DNA from 2 places in the Alteromonas sp. G4i13 genome. Region 2 is predicted to be linked to the other one. Evidence: riboswitches for the same ligand, from Rfam matches in the RefSeq annotation. Region 2 holds a riboswitch; the other holds the start of a gene.
What was found. A riboswitch is a leader RNA that binds a small molecule or an ion and turns the genes downstream of it on or off. The one in region 2 is predicted to bind thiamine pyrophosphate.
Positions count from the first base shown of each region.

Region 1 (10,033 bases), on a different contig from region 2:
AACTTGCAGTACAGTCTTCGTGCGTCAAGCGGCGAAACTATTCGCCAGCTGTGCTTGGCGGGTCAAGGTATCGCGTTACTTTCTCACTTTATGGTACACAAAGATATCAGTGCAGGCTCGCTGGTAGCGCTATTTCGCGACGATATCGTCAGTCCAAACCGCAGAGAGTCGGTACAAGCGGTATACTATAAAAATAGTGCAGTATCGTCTCGTATCTCTGCGTTTTTAGATTTTATACAGCCTCGACTAACTCTTTAACTTACCTTTATTTCGCGTGGCCTTTACCTAATATCTTTTTAAGTGTGCTTTGAGGAAGGCCATTTACTATTAGCGCGGCTATCATCAATATTGCACCGGCCATAACCATAGGCAGCAGCGTTTCTTTAAGCAATATCACAGAGCTTACATAACCCACTATCGGCGTGAGTGTACTAATAAGAACAATTTTATCTGGGGGTAATTTAGGCCCCGCCGCTACCATGAGGCCAAAACCGAGACCCGTTGCCACTGGCCCAATGTACGCCAATAGTAACCAATCGCTTATATCGTAAGCCCCAAAATTAGGTGTTGGTTCAACTATCAGTGCAATAGCAAGCATGGCGAAACCTGCGATGGTAAACTGCCAGAAGACAGCTTCAATGACGCTTCCCTTCCACTTATGAAAAGACACTCTTCGAATAGCGACCGCCCACAATGCAGATGCCAGCAACATACCAAAGAGCGGTAGCCATGCGCCCGGTTGTCCCGAAGCAAATAAAATCATTGCACAGCCAATGGTAGATATACCGGTTAGAATTAATCGCTTAGAAGGCGGACGTTGCCGATACCATAGAGTGTCGATAAGCAGCATCCAAAGCGGTGTAGTGTAAATAAGAATACTGGCCGTGCCGGCAGGAATAAACTGCAGTGAGACAGTAATAAGCCCCATTGATAGGATAAACTGGAAAAAGGCAACGACAAACACCACCGAGCGATCTTTACGATTGAGCACCGGTAAACGTTTTTTGGTGATAAGTACAAACAGCGCGAGTACCGGAAGGCTTAACAAGAAGCGCAAGCACACCATCCATACAGGCCCTACAATCTCAAGCCCTAATTTCATGCCTGGCCAGTTAAGTCCTAAACACAACACCGCAACCAAAAGCATTTTAATGCCTTTTGATTGCTCTTTTTCCGCCACCGATGATGAAGACATGCGTTTTAAAAAATCCAATTACACGAACTGCGTTAAGAGAAGTTTCTACCGCCTGGTAAGCTGAATGTAGGCGGAGAATTTTGAGGGCGCAAATATAAGTGAATTAGCAAGGGATTAAAACCTTCCTGACCGTGCAAAGACGCCAATTTATCGACCAAATGGTCAACTTTTTAAAACCTTGTGGAAACTTTGCTATACGGGTGGTTAATCACTGATAAACACTATGACCTACAGGTACAATGCAACAGACAGCAGCTTCCGCTCCCCTTTTTCTATTTTGCTTACGCTGTGCATGTACTTATCTGGCCGAAAAAAGTAAATGCGGTTAAAGAGATTAAAGATGACTTTCTCTGCCCAAAATTGACCGCCGCGCTTCGGCTTTTTTAGTACTACATTAAATTTAAAGTAACGCCCGCTGCCCATAGGGTCATTATGTTCTAACACGCTATGACCCTCTTTGTAGGTAACCACATTTATAGCAAATCGTTTTGATGAGATTAAAGCCTTGTTGAGCACTTTAGCCATGCTATTTCTACCTTAGGTGAAGAGAACGTGTTCTAATTTAAACACGCACGGCTATGGTCTGGAAGCGTATGCTGAGTTCAGATAATGCTTTGATATACGCGAAACGTATATGCCTAGGATTACAAACACTAGGCTAAGGTGGGATTTGTCCACTTCATGATTTTAGCGTTTTCTTTTTGTGCGCTGTTTCCATTACTCTTGTCATGCCCGTCATCATTATTTTTTACGGTGTAATAATTTTTGCGGGTTTCTATATGCTGAAACCCCGAGCTCTCATAAAGCGCAATAGCAGTATGGTTACTTTCACGCACTTCTAGCCACATTTCACGCATTGCATTTTTTACCGATGTCTCAATGACAAAATCAACTAAAGCGCGACCTACACCCTTGCCTCTTGCGCCACTGTCTACCGCAATATCCATCAGCGTAGCTTCATCAACGACCTCAAGCATGATGGCATAGCCAACAATCTTGTCATTTTCAAAGGCAAACACCCCGTAATAGGGTTTCGTGAAACAGTCTGCGAAGGTACTTAGTTTCCAAGGCGACACTTGTGCCTCTTGATGGATAGCATGCGCAAGTTCAATGTGCTCGTTAAAGCCTTGTGGCGGTACGATTGTTAACTTCATCGACGCGACTACTGGCCGTTAGCTGAATGGTTTAATTCGCGTGCTGCGCTGATAAGCTGCGCCCACAGCTCCCGTTTTTGCACAGCTGTGAGTTTAAGCGGTGTGGCTGGCAATATAATGGCCGTTTCGGTTACCGATAGCGTACGGCCAATCATTATGGTGCTAGCCCACTGTGACGGTATACCCAACTGAACACAGGCTAGCTGTAAGTCCTTCAGCCATTGCTGTGATTTTGCTTTCTGTTCGGCACTTAACGGGATACCTTCAGGCGATACCGGCCCTTTTGCGCCAATAGACTTTGTTAAAGACTCTTGCGAGGCAACCGCATTGTCGTAAGACGGCGAAGTGTTGTGTGACTGTGAAGCACCTGTTTCGGTTTGCCCTACTTTCCCGTCATTGTGCGATGCGCCAGGTGTGGAAAGTTTTGCTGCCCCGCCGTCTTTAGGCTTAGCCTTATCTTTCGCGCTACTGCCAACATTTGCCCGCAACTGAGCAAGCCGTGATTGCTTTTCTTCTTGAGATATTGGCGTTGAAGGCGGCTTATTGGTTTGAGCGTTTTGGCTGTAGGGTAACTGTGTCGATGAACTAGTTGTACTGCCGACGTTGCGTTGTGCTGCATTGGCGTTGTTTTGTTTCGCTTGGTCTTCCTGCTTTAGCTCAGTGTAGGCGTCTTTGGTGATCCAAACAGGGATCCCCATTTCCTGTAAAACCGCCTGCTGATATGAAGTAAGAGACATTGCGTAAAAACACCTAACGTGAATAGTTCATTGTATTTGTTTAGTTTACTAAAGTTGCAGGCTTGGTTGAATAACTATCGCGTTCTTTTGCTCGGGTTGCACCTGCTGTTTAATGCTCAAGCGCTAATTCATAAGCGTTAATTCATAAGGGTTATTCGCGAATTTATAATGCCTGACCCTTGGTATAAGAGGAAATAAAGCAGCTGCAGCAAATTAAGCACTAGCAACAGAAACCAATAAAATTTAAGAATAATTGAAGAAGAATTTAACAAAGAAACGATTTAGGATTTGAACGTAAACGTTCATAAGAAGAGAAAGTGGCAGGGGTGGAGGGACTCGAACCCCCAACCATCGGTTTTGGAGACCGCTGTTCTACCAATTCGAACTACACCCCTAGCGCGCTGTGCATTATACGGATGACATTAAAAAGGTAAAGCCTTTTTATCACTACCATGCACTGCATGCTTAATTAACACGCAATGCGCTGTTTTTTCAATCGAATAACACCAAATAGGCTTTATCCATCACCTGTGTTTTGTCTTATTGCTCGCTTTTAAACCGACTTCTATGCAGCGTCACTTTTAAATGCGGAGCAGTTTATGCCAATTAGACCTTATTGGCGTTAAGCGCAGCAAACCACAGGTCATTAGTGATAGCGACAATCTCGGTGTGCAGATCAAATTTCGCTATCGCGTCGTGCTCATCGATATTCATTAGCTTGGCGTAATGCTTAACGAGCTCTCTACTTTCATTGATTTCAAGTTTATTGATAAGGCAGCAACTTGCTAAATCGAAGTAGCGGTTTCCCATGGCGGCATATTCCCAATCAATAATCTTGAGTGAGTTATCTGCGCTCAGTAATAAGTGATTAGTTAGCAAGTCATTATGACATAACACATAGTCGTCATCGTCTTGTTCACTTTTTATTACTTGTTTCCGCAATGATTGGGCTTTTAGATAAAGCTCACCGCTCATATCGAGCTGTGCAACATTAATATAATGCTGCCATCTTGATGCTAAATCTAATGGCCTAGCGGTAATGGGCAAAGAATGAATACGAGCGAGGGTGTTGGCCAGCTCAAGCATTGAAAGCGTCGCACTTTCACTGTGCTCTAGCCACTGCTCAACCCAGATGGTTTCATCATCGCTTAACCATATAGGTTGCGGCGCTACTCCCAACCTATAAAGCTGTTGCTGCAAAGCAAATTGGTGCGCACGATTAACCCCACTAAAGTCATCATCGCCCATCCATTTCACCGCTAAGTCGACAGGGTTATGATCCGATTTTGGTTGCCCACTACTTTGAAGGTTATTTGCAATCAAGGGTAACTGACTATCTGCGAGCTCTTGAACGCGGTAAACGTGATTTACCGCTCCAGCAGGGTGTGACAAAATTTTCGCACTGTCACTAAGATTAAGCGCCTTTTGCAGCGTGGCGATGATATCCAACCTGTTCACCTTGTTTTTTATATTGTACTAGCCACTGGTAATACCCAAATACCGCAAAACCAACGTAGCCTAAGAACAGGCAAGCAGATAATGCATAACCCACTTGCAGGTATAAGTATGCGGACGCTAAATTGATGAAAAACCAATAAACCCAGTTTTGCAGGATTTTATGCGCCACCATAAATGTTGTGACTACACTCAATAAATTAATGCTCGCATCTAATAGTAGGTACTCACTATTGAACTGTGAGCCTGCCACCTCAGACAGAACCCAAGCGAGCAATAACATACTCGGCACAATGAGCAAATGAGCCCAGAACGGCCAATGAAGCACTGGCTTAACATCGCCATCTTCCGCCCCTTTCGACCACTGATAATAACCGTATCCCGCCATTATCATATAAAAGAAGTTAAGCGCAGACTGAAATGGCAAAGTCACCTGCCAAAATAGCCAGGTGTAAATTGCGGTACTCACAAAAGCGCACAGCCAACACCAGCTGTTCTGTTTTGCGGCTAACAGCACATAGGCAATAGCGAGGACAACCGCTACCCACTCTAAAAGCGAAGTAGCGGCAATTTGTGAGGTAAACTCAGAAAAAAAGTTAGCCATTAAGATGATTTTCTAGATTGCATGGCATCAAAGTTTAAAAACTTAGCAACGAAAATAGCCTGCCCCACTTCTTCATGGGTCCTTTGCATTTCTTCGCCAAGTACTTTCATAACCACGCCATAGTCACCTGTAACCTGCGTGCTGGTTGAGCTTGTTGAAACTGCAATATCACTATAGCTATTTAACCTATCAATGAAATCTTGAATAGGTGGAATGTATTCGTTAACCAATGGGTACAACGACAGTTCAACCATAACTTGCATGTCTGTTTCCTTTTATTTTAAAACGCGTACTTAACAGTAACGCCAAACTGACGACCGTTACCTATTTGGTAATATGGCTCATCGAAGGCATACTCATCGCGAGGGTCGTTGCTGAAACCACCGAATCCACGGGTGTAGTACTCACGATCAAAGGCATTTTGTACCCACAGTGATGTCTGCCAATCACCGTGTAACACCACAATCTCCGAATTAACCAGCGTAGTACTTGGCGAGGTTACATCATGGCCGTCAGAAAAACGGTATTCGCTTTTGTAATCTACATCTACACGCCAGAGCATGTTATCTGTAAGTGCGTACTCACTATACAGGTTTGCGGTCCACTTAGGTGATTGAGCCTGCCTTTGCTCAGACACTTCAGTACCGTCTGCAAGCGTATACCCTTCAAAGGTAGCGCTTAGATATCCAACACTTGCATCTAGCTGCCATGCATCACTAGCAATCCAGCTAAGCTCCAGCTCGGCTCCTTTGTTTGTTCCTAAATCAGCATTATCAATAATGTCTACGAACCCTGCCGTACCGTCATCACGAGTGATAACGTCAAAATCGCTCACCTGAGTATCTTTTCTATCCATATAGAAAATTGCAGCACGAGCAATTAGGTCAGGCGTAAGTAATGGGCCCTTTACACCTATTTCGTAGTTCCAGTTATATTCTTCGTCGAAGAATCGCTGATTGTCATTCACGCGGCTGTCGGGGTTAAAGCCTGCACCTTTATATCCGCGTGAAATACTGCCGTAATAGAAGTGATTGCCCTGCGTATACTGAAGCGCGACTTTCCCGCCTACCATGGTGGTGTCGAACGCGCGAGTAAGTTGGTTGTTATCAGCGTAATCAAAATCGTAGTTTTCTACTCTTAACCCTGCTACCAGTACTAAATTTTCGTTCAAACGACTTTCAGTCTGAGCATAGATAGCGGTCGTCGTAGGCGTGTATTCACTGGCAAAGTCACTATCCAAATAAGTGTATTGACGTAGCAGCTTTTCTTCCGTGCTTTTATAAAACACGCCTATTGTCCAGTCAGTCATACCATCAAAAAGTGCGGCACTGTCAGACGACACGAAACGCATCTCGCCGGTCTGTGTTTCTACATCGCGATAATAGGCGTCAAAAGACGTGTAACCCCACGGGTGAAACCCTGTGAATGTCCAGTCTTCATCGTAGCCATAAGCAATATTGTGAGAAGCATGGGTGGCAATTAGAATAAAGTCGCCCGCTGCTGTATTGGTTGTAGAGCGCGCGCTAACAGCGTGGGTTTGGTGTTCGTCAAATCCTGGTTCATCAGACAGCGTTTTGTTGTCATTGTCTAGCGAGAATGCATCGTAACCGTTATCGATATCGTACCAGCGATAAGTAAGTGCAAGTGTGGTTCGCTCATCTACGCTGCCTTCAACGGCAAAGCGCAGTGCGGTTTCATCGATATTCGCGGTATCGCTTCTATTCAAGAACGTATTTTCTACAAAGCCATCACTGCGATTATGAACCAGCGCAACACGATAGCCCCAATCCGTGTTGATATCATCACCAGTGGCGCCTTCAATACGGTAACTCTCTTTGTTCCCAATGCGGGCTTCAACGTAGTCTGGGGCGTCGCTACCCACGTCATTACTGGAGAGTTTAACCGCTCCGGCCAATGCACCTGTGCCGTATAAGGTAGCCTGAGGTCCGCGATATACCTCTAGTTGTTTAGTATCAAAAATAAGACCTGCCGCAGCAAGGCCTGAAAAATCAAATTCATCGACGATAAAGCTTACAGAAGGATTGATAGGCTCGGCGAACTGACTACGCTCTCCAATACCGCGAATTTGCACGAAGCGGCCGCGAGACGCACCAGCTGCAAAGTTTACGTTTGGAATACTGTTTAGCACACTGTCGATATGGCTCGGCTGTCTACTGCGAAGACGCTCTTGATCTAAAATGGTCGCGCTAGCACTTAACTGGTCGAGTGTAGTTTGACGAAAATCACCAGATACGATGACGCGCTCAATATCTGATGGCGTGCTATCTGAAGTGTTACTTACATTGGTTTGTTGCGCATAGGCCGCAACGGAACTAGCAAGCAGTGAAAGTGTGAAAAGTGTTTTATACATGGGATCTCTTATTCTTATTTAAGAAAAAAGATCCGGGTCTAACGGCAGGTGATAAGGCTATATTGTGAACCATCCCTACGCCGGTATTATCCGGATCAGGTTTAAGGGTTCCCACGAATGTGGATCTCAGACCGAAAACGGACACCCCTTGGTATAGTGTTGCGCGGCTAAAACTAGCAAACTCAACTTCTGCGACGGAGTCTACCAGTTCGATACACGCCGTCAAGCAGATAAGACGTTAAGCTAACGTAAGGTTTTATATATGATATAAGGCGTTGAAAGCTTAGGGCTATTCAGCGTCAATATTCATATTTAGGCGACGTACTTCATCGTCAGTTTGTGCTTTTAAACCTTCCAACGTTTTGCCGTGTGCGGTTGGTTGACGCGTATCAGGGTCAACCTTTACGAAAACGATATCGTCTGCAAAACAGATGGTTTTCTTGGTTGCTTTGTTGCGTACCAAGCAGCTTACGGTAATAGACGTACGGCCTACAGCTTTAGTTTCTAGACCAAACTCTACGATATCACCCTGCATAGCCGGTGATTCGAAACTAATTTCACCAATATGCTTAGTTACCAAGCAATTAGTTTCTAGCTGACAAATAGCCCAAATTGCAGCTTCTTCGTCTATCCATTCTAACGCGCGGCCACCGAACAAAGAATTGGCGTAATTAAGGTCGTTTGGCATAACTAGACGCCGAGAAAGAAAGCGCATTCGAATTCCTCATAATAAATCGCTACTATAGCGTTAGATTATACCGAAAAAACTGATTCATGGCGCTAACTCAATTACGCGAATGGCTATTAGCCCCCTACTTTGAAAATAGCGGCGAAAATGGCTGCAAAAAAAGCTCTCACGCTTCACACTTATCAAACGTGACTTGCCCGCTTCACCGGAGAATGCTTGTAATATCTGGCAATGATGATTTTTGTGAAGCTGCCATACGTAGCGTTCAAGCCTTTGTAGATGAAGTTTCATCTATAAGCGTTGTGAATTTTGCTGGCGATACACTTAAGGGAAAGAACCGCAAACAAGTACTGGGGAGCGAATGTGACATTGCCACATTAGACTGTCGCGATTCATTCAAACCTGGCGACGTGATGGCAGTGGCGGGGATCGTTAAACGCAGTGGTTGTTTAATACTTATTTGCCCTGCATTGAGTGAATGGGTCAACAATATTTCGGTCTCGTTCCTGTCGGAGGGGTTTACGCTTACACAAAGTCGATACCTCGAACGCTTTATAAAGCACCTGCGTAACAACGACTACGTGGCACTTCACACTGAAGAAAAAACCACACTTCCAGATACGGCTATGTACCGCATTAGCCAAGGCGTAACGTCAAACGTCTATAGAGGCTCACTATTTAAATCAGAAGAGCAAGAGCAGGCATACAGTCGTTTATATCAAGCACACTCACTTAATAAACTAAACGCGCTGATTACCGCCCCAAGAGGCAGAGGCAAGTCATCATTATTAGGTATATTCATTGAAAGCCTAATCAGACAGGGTAAAAATGTACTATTAACCAGTGAACGCTTTGATAATGTGAAGAACGTGCTTTCACGTATTCACCAGTACGAAATAGCAGGTGTCAGAACACAACAACCATCCACCGCTAACATTCAAACCCAACTAATCCTTGGTGATAAGAATGAGGCAGCGACGTTTGGCAGTGTAAAATGGGTGCCCCCTGACAGTGCCTTGTTATATACCACAGAAGATGAAAAGTACGACGTTGTAATTGTTGATGAAGCGGCTTCAATCCCCCTCCCGGATGTATACCGGATCATAGCCAACCACAAGCAGTGGGTGCTTAGTACTACGCTTTTGGGTTATGAAGGTTCAGGCAGTGGTTTTATTCACAAACTCATCCCTAGTTTACCGCCATCAGCTATCCATTTAAGACTATCAACGCCGTTACGATGGTTCGAACATGATCCCATTGAAGCCTTTTTCAATACGACTTGTTTATTTGAGGACAGAGATGCGGCGCGCAATATTGGCGAGATTAATTTCAAAAACAGTATTAACCCACCGATAGATTACGATTTTTCCATAAGTTCGTTTAAAAGCATTTCCGAAGAGGCGCTTCAGCAAATAATGTCGCTACTTTCATTAGCCCATTATCAAACTACGCCCGATGATTTTATGCGCTTGATGGATAGCCCTGATGTACTTGTTGCCATACTTAAATTCAACGACAACGTGATAGGTGCTGCAATCATAAACGCTGAAGGTAGCGACTACCTGAACGATACCGCATTGGGGATTGCGTCTGGAAAGCGTCGTCCTAAAGGGCATTTAGGTGCACAGCGACTTGCTCTGTTGTCTGCTGATGCAAAAACAGCAACGTTTAGATATTGGCGTATTAACCGTATTGCCGTCGATACGCTTGCGCAGAGTAAGGGTATGGGCAGTTACTTGCTACAAAGAGTTAGTGATGAAGCCAAGAAGCAAAGTATTGACGCTATCTGTACTTCTTATGGAACGACACTTAAGTTAGACAGTTTTTGG
Region 1 covers NZ_JBHNYX010000040.1:32,580-42,612, forward strand. Annotated here, with positions in the region: gene ACFI6J_RS16935 (LysR family transcriptional regulator) at 1-258, shown strand, start outside; gene ACFI6J_RS16940 (DMT family transporter) at 266-1,195, opposite strand; gene ACFI6J_RS16945 (hypothetical protein) at 1,424-1,720, opposite strand; gene rimI (ribosomal protein S18-alanine N-acetyltransferase) at 1,849-2,349, opposite strand; gene ACFI6J_RS16955 (alanine acetyltransferase) at 2,358-3,086, opposite strand; tRNA gene ACFI6J_RS16960 (tRNA-Trp) at 3,405-3,481, opposite strand; gene ACFI6J_RS16965 (phosphotransferase) at 3,693-4,535, opposite strand; gene pnuC (nicotinamide riboside transporter PnuC) at 4,501-5,145, opposite strand; gene ACFI6J_RS16975 (hypothetical protein) at 5,145-5,408, opposite strand; gene ACFI6J_RS16980 (TonB-dependent receptor) at 5,426-7,516, opposite strand; TPP riboswitch at 7,572-7,675, opposite strand; gene ACFI6J_RS16985 (acyl-CoA thioesterase) at 7,806-8,231, opposite strand; gene ACFI6J_RS16990 (tRNA(Met) cytidine acetyltransferase TmcA domain-containing protein) at 8,291-10,033, shown strand, end outside.
Region 1: it holds a riboswitch for thiamine pyrophosphate, as region 2 does, so the genes downstream of both, ACFI6J_RS16980 (TonB-dependent receptor) here and thiC (phosphomethylpyrimidine synthase ThiC) in region 2, are expected to answer to the same signal.

Region 2 (10,033 bases):
TAGACGTTATGCCAAGCGGCATTACGCCATCCCGAAATACCGCCGACTCTCGGGTAGACAGCGAGAGTTCTGCTTGCGGGTTAAAAATGCGGTGGGCGCATATTAGCTGCAGCAGATCTCGCTCGTTAGGGAGTTTACTGTTGGTGTGGGCATTGCCCCCGGTGCTGTTACCTTCACAGCTACGAAGGCGCGGAAAAGCAATGGATACACGGCTTTGCCAGTAGTGTTGCTGTATTAACTTGCCGTGAAGGGCGGTCATGGCGCTATCAACCCGCCAGTCGCCTAAACCCAGTAGTGCGCCAATGCCTATTTTATCAATGCCGGCTTTTCCTATGCGATCGGAGGCTTCTAAGCGCCATAAAAAGTCCTGTTTTTTACCTCGAGTGTGGTAATTAGTGTAGTGCTGCGGTGAGTAGGTTTCTTGATACACTAACACTGCGTCTAAGCCCAGGTGCTTCAAGGTTTCATATTGCTCACGCTTTAAAGGTTGTACCTCCATCATAAGGTAGCTCACCTTTTCGCGAATGGCGCTTAGTGTTTGCTCAAAATATTCCATCCCCACTTTGGTTTCATGTTCGCCAGTAACCAGCAATACCTGTGAAAAGCCTAAATCTTTGATGGCTTCAATTTCGGTCAATACTTCGCTTATAGACAGGGTTTTGCGCTTTATTTTGTTGCTCATGGTAAAGCCGCAATAGGTACATTCGTTGGCACACAAGTTTGACAAATACAAAGGCACAAACAGCTGCATGGTATTGCCAAAGCGATGGCGAGTCATTGCTTTAGCGCGATAGGCCATGGCTTCTAAGTACTTAGCGCCAGCGGGAGAGATCAGTGCCATGAAGTCGTCTAAAGAAAGTGTATCTTTACCTAGCGCTCGTTCTACGTCGCCTGCTGTTTTGCTGTTTATCGACATAGCCACATGCGACAAGTCTTGCTGCATTAATGCCTGCGCTACCTTCATACCGCCGGCTCCAAAAAGGCGGTAAGCGGGCTAGAGGCTTGGGCAAAACTGCTGGTAGCACCAAGTCCAGCTTCAAAGGCTTTTCGCCCCGTTTCTACGGCGCTTGCGAAAGCTGCTGCCATAGCAACTGGGTCCTTAGCCGTGGCGATGGCCGTATTTACCAGTACCGCGTCTACTCCCAGTTCCATGGCCGCCATAGCTTCGCTTGGCTTACCAATGCCTGCATCTACAATGACGGGTATCGACGCTTGCTCAACAATAATTTGCAAAAAGGGTTTGGTTTGTAAACCCTGATTACTGCCAATAGGCGCGCCCAATGGCATAACGGCAGCGCAGCCTACCTCTTCTAAGCGTTTACATAAAACGGGGTCTGCTCCGCAGTAAGGCAAAACGTGAAACCCTTTTTTAACCAGTGCCTCTGCGGCAAGCAGGGTTTCGATGGGGTCGGGCAACAAGTAGCGTTGGTCTGGATGAATTTCCAGCTTCACCCAAGGGCTACCTAATGCTTCATAAGCAAGTTCAGCGGCGAATATGGCTTCTTTAGCGTTCTTAGCTCCCGACGTATTCGGCAAAAGCGTAACGCCCAATGCTTTTAATGCCGAAAGCGTTTCATCTTGTGAGCTATGGCTGGCGACACGCTTCATTGCCAAGGTCACCATGCTGCTCTTGGCTGCCTGTACCGCGCTTTTCATGGTGTCTGGGTTACTAAATTTGCCAGTGCCAGTTAACAGGCGGGAAGGGAAGGTGTGATTTGCGAGTGTTAGCATTTTAGCCTCCTGCCACTAGGGTAAATATATCCACGGTATCGTTGTTACTTAAATACGTCGTCGGCCATTCTTGCTTGCTGATAATGGCGGCATTCTTGGCAACGGCAGTGCCTTCGTCTTTCAATTGTTTAAGGGCAATTAATTCACTAAGTGATATAGGAGAAATCACGCTCATTGGTTGATTGTTCACGTTAATGTTAATTTGGGTCATTGGCATACCTCACAAGAAGAAGAGGGGGAAAGCTTGAAACTTTGCAGCGTGCCTTGGCCTGCATGGGCGTTTACGTAGTGGCCCCATTTAATATCGGCATCGAAGCCTCTTGCCAGAAATAACAAGGCTTGGGTAGCTTGGTGGCATGCTGCCATGCCTACTACGGGGCCCAGTACACCTTTGCTAACGCAATCTTCGCGTACGGCAACATTATTCACTAAACACTCGTAGCAACCGCAGGTGGCTGAGTTTTGAGGCAAGTTCAGCGCTTGCCAGGTAAGCCCACTGGCTGCGGCAATAAAAAGCGGAATAGAGGCGCGAAATGACGCCAGGTTTATCTGTCTTCGTACCGTCAGGTTGTCGGTACAATCCAGTACGCAGGTGGCTGATGCAATCAAGGTTGGTAAGTTGTTACTATCAGCAAATAAGCTTTTAAACTGTATGTTTAAATGCGAGTTCACTTTACGCAACTCATTGTAAAGCGACTTGGCTTTAAGCTCGCCTAGGTGCATTTCGTTGTAGCTTATCTGGCGCTGCAAATTACTAATGTCGACGGTGTCACCATCTATAAGTGTAATGTTGCCCACGCCTGCGCCTGCTAAATAGCGCGCGGTTAAGCTGCCCAATCCACCTAAGCCAACGATAACAGCGTGTGCACTCGCCAAATTAAGCTGTCCGTCGTGATCGATGCAATCGAGTAAAAGTTGTCTGCTGTAGCGACGTATATCCTGATGCGCTAACTGCTGGCCCACTGAGTGACTAAGTGAATGAGTAGCTGAATGACTAAGCAAACCCAGCCTCCTGAACCAATGCTTGGTAGGCTTTTAGCGGGTGTGCTGCCTGAGTGATTGCACTTACCACAGCAATGCCGTTAACGCCGGTTTTAGCTACATCGCCTATGCGCGATAAGTTAATACCACCAATAGCAACGGTGGGAATGCCATCGCAAAGCTGCACATACTTTTCTAAACGTGCTACACCTTGGGGCTTCGAAGGCATGTCTTTGGTATTGGTGGGGAAGATATGACCAAGGGCAATGTAAGTCGGGTTTAAAGCGCGAACACGTTGAATTTCAGCGAAGCCGTGCGTCGATATTCCAAGCCGTAAACCCGCACTGCGGATGGCGTTTAGGTCTGCGGTGTCGATATCCTCTTGCCCCAAGTGCACACCGTAAGCCCCGAGTTCTATGGCCAGCTCCCAATAGTCATTAATGAATAATTGGCAGTCGGTGTGTTTCACCAATTCTATTGCCTCTTTTATTTGCTGACGAATGTCTTCTTGGGAGCCTTGCTTAACCCGCAGCTGCATGATTTTTACGCCCGTTGGCCAGAGGCGGGCTATCCATTGCACACTATCCACTACAGGGTAGATGCCTAAATGAGTATGAGTAAGTGCAGGAAAATGAGCTTCTTTACAAGACGAGGCTTCAAGAAGGGTATCCTTATCCCGCTCTTTTTCATTAGCAGTGGCGCCACGTTGCTGAAAGGTCACCAGCGGAAAGCTCTCTGGTTTTGCGGGAAAGCCGTTGGTTCGTGCAAAGTAGGCGGTTAATTCGTTACTTATGGCGTTTGCGTTAGCCGCTGCGCATTGCTTTGGTAGTGTATGGTTGCGAACTTCGCTGACGTAAGCATTAGCAAGAGTAAGTGCGTCTTCAATGCAGTAGTCGTGCACAATGAATGCCGCTAATGCGCTGGCTAACATGCAGCCTGTGCCGCGAAGGTTGCCGTTAGCGTATTTCGGCTGGCTAAAACGAAGAGTGTGAGAGGCGCAAACAAAAATATCGCTCACGTTTTTTTGCCAGTGGGCGTGACCGCCCTTAACGTAAACGCTCTTTGCGCCTTTACCCCTTAGCCGATTGATTGCAGTTAGCAAGCTCGCTTCATCGACAACAGGCAAATGGGTGAGCCACGCAAGCTCATCGATATTTGGCGTAACGATATCTACCGTATTCAACAGTTCGTCAACTACGCTTTCGCTTAACTCACTCAGCACGCCACCTGACGAGGTAGACAGCACAGGGTCCCATACAACGAAGGGGCGAGGGTTAGATGTTTTTTGAATACGTGCACACAACAACAGCGCTTGCTCATCATTAGCAATAGCGCCAATTTTAATAGCGCGTGGTGGGGTATCTTCAAACAGCACCTGCCACTGTTGATTCAATGCCGACGCGCACATGCTTTCCTTACTAAGCATGATTGAGTTGGACTGCACGGTAAGCTGTGTAGTGAGCACACAAGCATGGATGTTCAGATCGGCCAATGTAATGGCGTCGCGGGTAACGCCCGCACCACCGCTACAGTCAACACCTCCCACACACCACACCACAGGAAGTGCAGTGGTGAGGTTGTTGGATGCAGGGCTTATGGACGCTTTCGCCATCATGGTAGCTCTACCTTGCTATCTGCAGTGTGATAAAGCTCTGCGCCAGACTGGTTGAATGCCTGGGCCATCTCTTTCATACCTTTTTCTTTCTCAAACTTTTGCTGCTCTGCTTGTTTAGCCACATCGCGCACTTCCTGAGAAATTTTCATACTGCAAAATTTAGGGCCGCACATAGAGCAGAAATGCGCAACTTTGCCAGACGCCTGCGGCAAGGTTTCATCGTGATAAGCGCGCGCGGTATGAGGGTCGAGAGCTAAATTGAACTGGTCTTCCCATCTGAATTCAAAGCGAGCTTTCGACATGGCGTTGTCGCGAATTTGTGCACCTGGGTGGCCTTTTGCCAAGTCGGCAGCGTGGGCTGCAATTTTGTAGGTGATCAGCCCCTGTTTAACGTCTTCTTTGTTAGGTAGGCCTAAATGCTCTTTAGGTGTTACATAGCACAGCATTGCGCAGCCATACCAACCAATCATGGCGGCACCTATACCTGAAGTGAAGTGATCATAGCCAGGAGCGATATCGGTGGTGAGGGGGCCAAGGGTATAAAACGGTGCTTCGTGGCAGTGCTTAAGCTGCTCTTCCATGTTCGCTTTAATCATATGCATTGGCACATGTCCCGGGCCTTCAATCATTACCTGAACATCGTACTCCCATGCAATTTTCGTCAGCTCTCCAAGGGTACGTAATTCAGAGAATTGCGCGTCGTCGTTAGCGTCAGCTACGCTACCAGGGCGCAGGCCATCACCTAGCGACAGCGCAACATCGTACTTAGCGCAAATTTCGCAAATATCGTGAAAGTGCTCATACAGAAAGCTTTGTTGGTGGTGGCTTAAGCACCACTTTGCCATTATCGAACCGCCGCGCGATACAATGCCGGTTACCCGCTTTGCGGTAAGGTGTACGTACTCAAGCAGCACGCCAGCGTGAATGGTGAAGTAGTCTACGCCTTGTTCGGCTTGCTCAATTAGGGTGTCTTTAAACATGTCCCACGTTAGATCTTCGGCTACACCGTTTACTTTTTCTAGCGCTTGATAAATGGGGACGGTGCCAAGAGGAACTGGACTGTTTCGCAGCAGCCACTCTCGGGTTTCGTGAATGTTTCTGCCGGTAGATAAATCCATGATGGTATCGGCGCCCCAGCGCGTTGACCACACCAGCTTTTCTACCTCTTCTTCAATAGACGAGGTTACTGCTGAATTACCAATGTTTGCGTTAATCTTTACTAGAAAGTTACGCCCTATAATCATTGGTTCTAACTCGGGGTGATTGATGTTGCATGGAATAATGGCGCGGCCTGCGGCCACTTCCTGGCGTACAAATTCAGGCGTGATGGTATCGGGTAAATTCGCACCAAAGTGTTCGCCTTTGTGCTGCTGCGTCAGTTCGGCATCTTTAATGGCTTGGCGCCCCATATTCTCGCGAATGGCAATGTATTCCATTTCAGGGGTAATGATGCCCTGCCTTGCGTAGTGAAGCTGGGTAACGTTTTTGCCTGCTTTTGCTTTTAGTGGTTTGCGGCTGCGAATAAAGCGGAAGTCTTCGGTAAATATGTCGTTTTCACGCTCTTTTGCAAAGCTTGACGAAACGCCCTCTAATTCAAGGGTATCGCTACGCTCTTCAATCCACTTTTGGCGAAGCGGAGCTAGGCCTTTGTGCACATCTATGTTTTCTTGTGGGTCGCCGTAGGGGCCTGAAGTGTCGTAAACAGGAATTGGCGGATTTGGTTCTAAAATAGGGTTGTCTTCTGTTCCACCCACTAAACTGTCGTGTTGGTGAATAAGGCGCATGGCCACACGAATATCGTCACGGCTGCCACACTCGTAGTGGCGTGTTGAATTTGGGTAAGCTTCGCCCGCAAGTTCATTAATGAATTGTTGTGCTTGTTGTGCTTGTTGGCGCTGTTCGCGTCTGTTCGACATAGCATTTTACCTTGTAAATTTAGGTTCTAAAAATGCTTGTCAGGAGTGAAGGAGAATACAAAGTGTAAGTGTAGAAGGGGATAATCCCGTTACTTTAGCGAGATTGTTGGTAAAGGTTCTGGTGATTGCAGCCCTTTACACCGTTGATGATGACTTGGCGATAAACTTAAACAGTTTACCTTGAGTGACGAGCAGCACCGTAATGGGTGTGTTTGTATCATCAACAGCAAAACAACTTCGCTTCACAACGCTAAATCACGATTTAACATTGTGCACATTGTATTTTCTTGTTCCCTTCGCAGGTATTAGCCTGATCAGGTTCTACGGATCCCACTTTCGCGGTCTCAGCTTACTGGATTAACAGTGAAGCACTCCGACAAGTTGTTTAAGTCAATTCGGGTTGTGGTTGAAACAACCCGAATTGAGAATTCCTTTTTACTATATCTTCAATTTTACGGGTAATACAAGTACTACCAGAAAGCTAAATGAATATTCATCTAGCTTGCTAGCTGCTGACCTTCCTTGTAAAGCTGAAGTGCAGTGGCTGTGTCGTGCTTGCGTTCGCTAATTGCAGACAGCAGCAATAAGTCTTCTTTGCGCGACTTCATTTTAGTGGCTTTAAGCAGGGCTTTTTCCGCCAACACATCATCGCCGGAATTGAATGCAACTTGGCCTAGCGTGGAGTATAGCGACACGTTTTCTTCGTCTTGCTTTATCCAGCTTTCAAGCAGTCGTAGTGATGGCGATGCATCAGGAATATTAAGCTGCGTGAACAGCGGAAACAGGGCGCTATTCGGGCCACGTTTTTGCCATTCAACTAGCAAATTCTGTGCGTCGGCATGCATACCTTGGTCAAGCAACTGTTGAATGTAGGCCGCGCGGTAAGCATCGTCGTGACGAAGCTTACGAGGTAGGGTTTCCCAATACGATTTAAGCTCGACAGCGCCTTGTTTGCTGGCAATTTCGGCAAACTTACCCTTGGCGATGCGCTGGCTCCATGTAGTGTAGTCTGCTTTGGGCAATGCTTTACGCCAGCCTGACAAATTCTCTTGAAGTACTTGCCATTTACCTAGCTTGGCAAGAATTTGCGCTTTTAACTGCACAACTTGCTTGTTTTCACGCTCTTGCTCGTCAAGCTCGTTAAGTTTCTCTAATGCCGCATCGTATTTTTCTTCAGCCATATCAATACGCGCGTGCATGACCGTTGCGGCTACTTTCGCTTTTGGAAAGTCAGTTGCCTGAACAAGGAAATAACGGGCTTTGGCTAAATCGTTATTGGCAAAAGCAATTTGCGCTGACGCCAAATAGTTAACGCCTTCGAAATCGCCGTTGGTGGTTTTGCTTAGCGCCTTTTGAGCCGTATCAAAATCACCTGCAGCCATTGCGTGTAAGCCGTCGTAAAACGCACGCTTACGTTTGCGCTCACCTAAGGTGCCGAACCATTTATGTGAACCTGTGATCAGGCTTAACGCCCACAATACCAGTCGAGATAGTACGTACCAGGCAATGACGGCACCTATCACTAAAATACAAAAGCTAATCACCGTCATTTCAACAGCGGTGTTACCCAGTGATATTAGTACGTAGCCCTTATCGCCTAACAACATTGGGCCAACAATTAGTGCAACAACGAATGCGGCTAATACCGCAAGGGCAATAGCTAACCATTTCATAGTGCACTTGCTCCTTGTCCGAACACCTGCTTAACGCGGCTATCCAATAAACGCTCTAGCGGTTTTTGTGACGCTAGCTCTGTAGGTATTGGGCGCGATACATCGGTAGCAATGAGGTTTTGTAGTGCATCTACAAAACCCGTTACCTGGCTTTTTTCGGTGTCGAACTTTTCAATAATTAACGTTTGAGCGTATTGAAGCGACTGGTTGTAAAGCCCTGCATCGCCCTGAAGCGCGGCGGTTTGCGCGTGCATAAGCTGCAGACGAAGCTGCTCTTTTGCTAGGAACTGGGCTTCTAGTGAAAGCACCGGTTCAACCGGGCCCTCAATAGTTTTTATAGTAAGAAAATCGTTCACCAGTGAACGCCACACCTTTGCAAGGTTCTCTTGCCAGTCGTCAGCAGACTCCGATAAGGTTGTGTCTTCTGCATTGGCGTCTTCTGGTTTTTCGAAGGTATCAAGTGGCAATTTGTCAATTTGAGCAATCATACCCGTAAGCGCGAGAGCGATGGAACTTTGTGATACAGGGTTGAGCTGTTGTAAGGTTTGAATATCTTCTGCAAGGTTTGCGCGAACCGGAAGTACCGATGGGTCGGCCAATGACTTTAAGCGTTTATCTGCGTTAACTAGCAGCAAAATTGCTGTGCGTACGTCGTTTTCTAACCAAAGCTTTCTGCCTGCCATGCGAACTAAGTAATCAGCTTCAGCAATGAGCCAGTCTGCCGGGCGGCGACCTTCCATATTATTTAGTTGTTCAAGAGTCGATTCAGCTTGCAGCGTCAGCTTTTCGTTTTGCGCTTTTAACTCGGCTACCGTGCTTTCTAACGTCTGGTTGGTGCGAGCTACTTTGTCGATAGAGGCAACAAGACCAGCGCGCTCACGCTCAATAGTGTTTAGCTGAGAGGTCGTCGTTTGAAGTGCAGATTCAGAGTCCTTGCTTGCCGACTGTTGCTGCATGTAATACCAGTAACCTGCGCCAGCCATACCAAGCACAATAAGGAAAAGGATGATTACAACAAACCACAGTAGACCATTTCCCGACGATTTCTTTTTAGCAGCACCCGATGGTGTTGATTCACTGTGCGTGGCAGAAGATTCGATAACGTCTTTTTTAGCTTCCACTTTCACGAGTTCCTCTTTTTGTGGGCTACTTTCATTGTTGTTGGCCATTCAATACTCCCAGTTATCCTTTACCCAGGCGATGAGTGCCTGATCGGTGGCTCGCTGACAAACCGCTACCTCTTTAATGCCTTGGCTAGTAAGGGTTTTGGCAATTCGGTCGCTCACTGTTAACCATTTAATAGATTTAAGTGCTTGGCCAAATTGCGCAATTAGTTGCAGTGCCATTGCTTCGCTTGTAGCGATAATGCCGCTAACTTCGCCCATTTTCCACCGTTTTGTGTAAATTGGGCTTGTAAGTTGCTCTCTCTTATAAACGCAAAAGCTATTCACTAAAATACCTTTTTCGTCTAATCCAGTGGCTATGGCGTCGCGCCCACCTTCACCCTTAATGATAACGACATGCTGACAGTTTGCCTCATTAAGTTGGTGCATTGCCAGTATACCTTCGGATGTATGGGCTTCGGGAATAGCAACCTGCGCCGATGAAAACGCCTGAAGTCCCGCTTGTAATTTTCGTGCAGTGGCATCGCCCACAGCTATGATCAATGGTAATTCGTTAGCCGTTTCGCGTAAGCCTTCAATAACGGTGTCTACAGCATATACGCTGGTAACAACAATTGCGTTTACTGCATTTGACGCTAAAAATTCTGCAGCAGCTTTTCTTTCAGACGAAATATCAATGATGTTAGACGTGGCAACGCCTACCGCGTCAATTCCGGCTTTTTCAAAGGCAGAAGCACTTGCTTTTAACTTTGGCAGTGGGCGTGTAAACAGCAACATACTATCGAATTTTCATCCTTTTATTTTACTGCGTAAACCTGCACGCATTCGACAAACTATAACTTAGTTATAAAGCGCCTTTAAGATTTCACCGGCACCTTGCTCAAGAAGGGATTCCGCTACTTCAACACCAATATCTGCGGCTTTTTCTCGCGACGCTGTAGCAGAAGCAAAGAGCAGTTCTGAACCATCTGGCTTACCAACCATGCCGGTTAG
Region 2 covers NZ_JBHNYX010000008.1:134,636-144,668, reverse strand. Annotated here, with positions in the region: gene thiH (2-iminoacetate synthase ThiH) at 1-964, opposite strand, end outside; gene ACFI6J_RS05930 (thiazole synthase) at 961-1,731, opposite strand; gene thiS (sulfur carrier protein ThiS) at 1,733-1,942, opposite strand; gene ACFI6J_RS05920 (HesA/MoeB/ThiF family protein) at 1,939-2,733, opposite strand; gene thiE (thiamine phosphate synthase) at 2,726-4,327, opposite strand; gene thiC (phosphomethylpyrimidine synthase ThiC) at 4,324-6,243, opposite strand; TPP riboswitch at 6,518-6,629, opposite strand; gene ACFI6J_RS05905 (heme biosynthesis HemY N-terminal domain-containing protein) at 6,741-7,916, opposite strand; gene ACFI6J_RS05900 (uroporphyrinogen-III C-methyltransferase) at 7,913-9,085, opposite strand; gene ACFI6J_RS05895 (uroporphyrinogen-III synthase) at 9,086-9,817, opposite strand; gene hemC (hydroxymethylbilane synthase) at 9,881-10,033, opposite strand, start outside.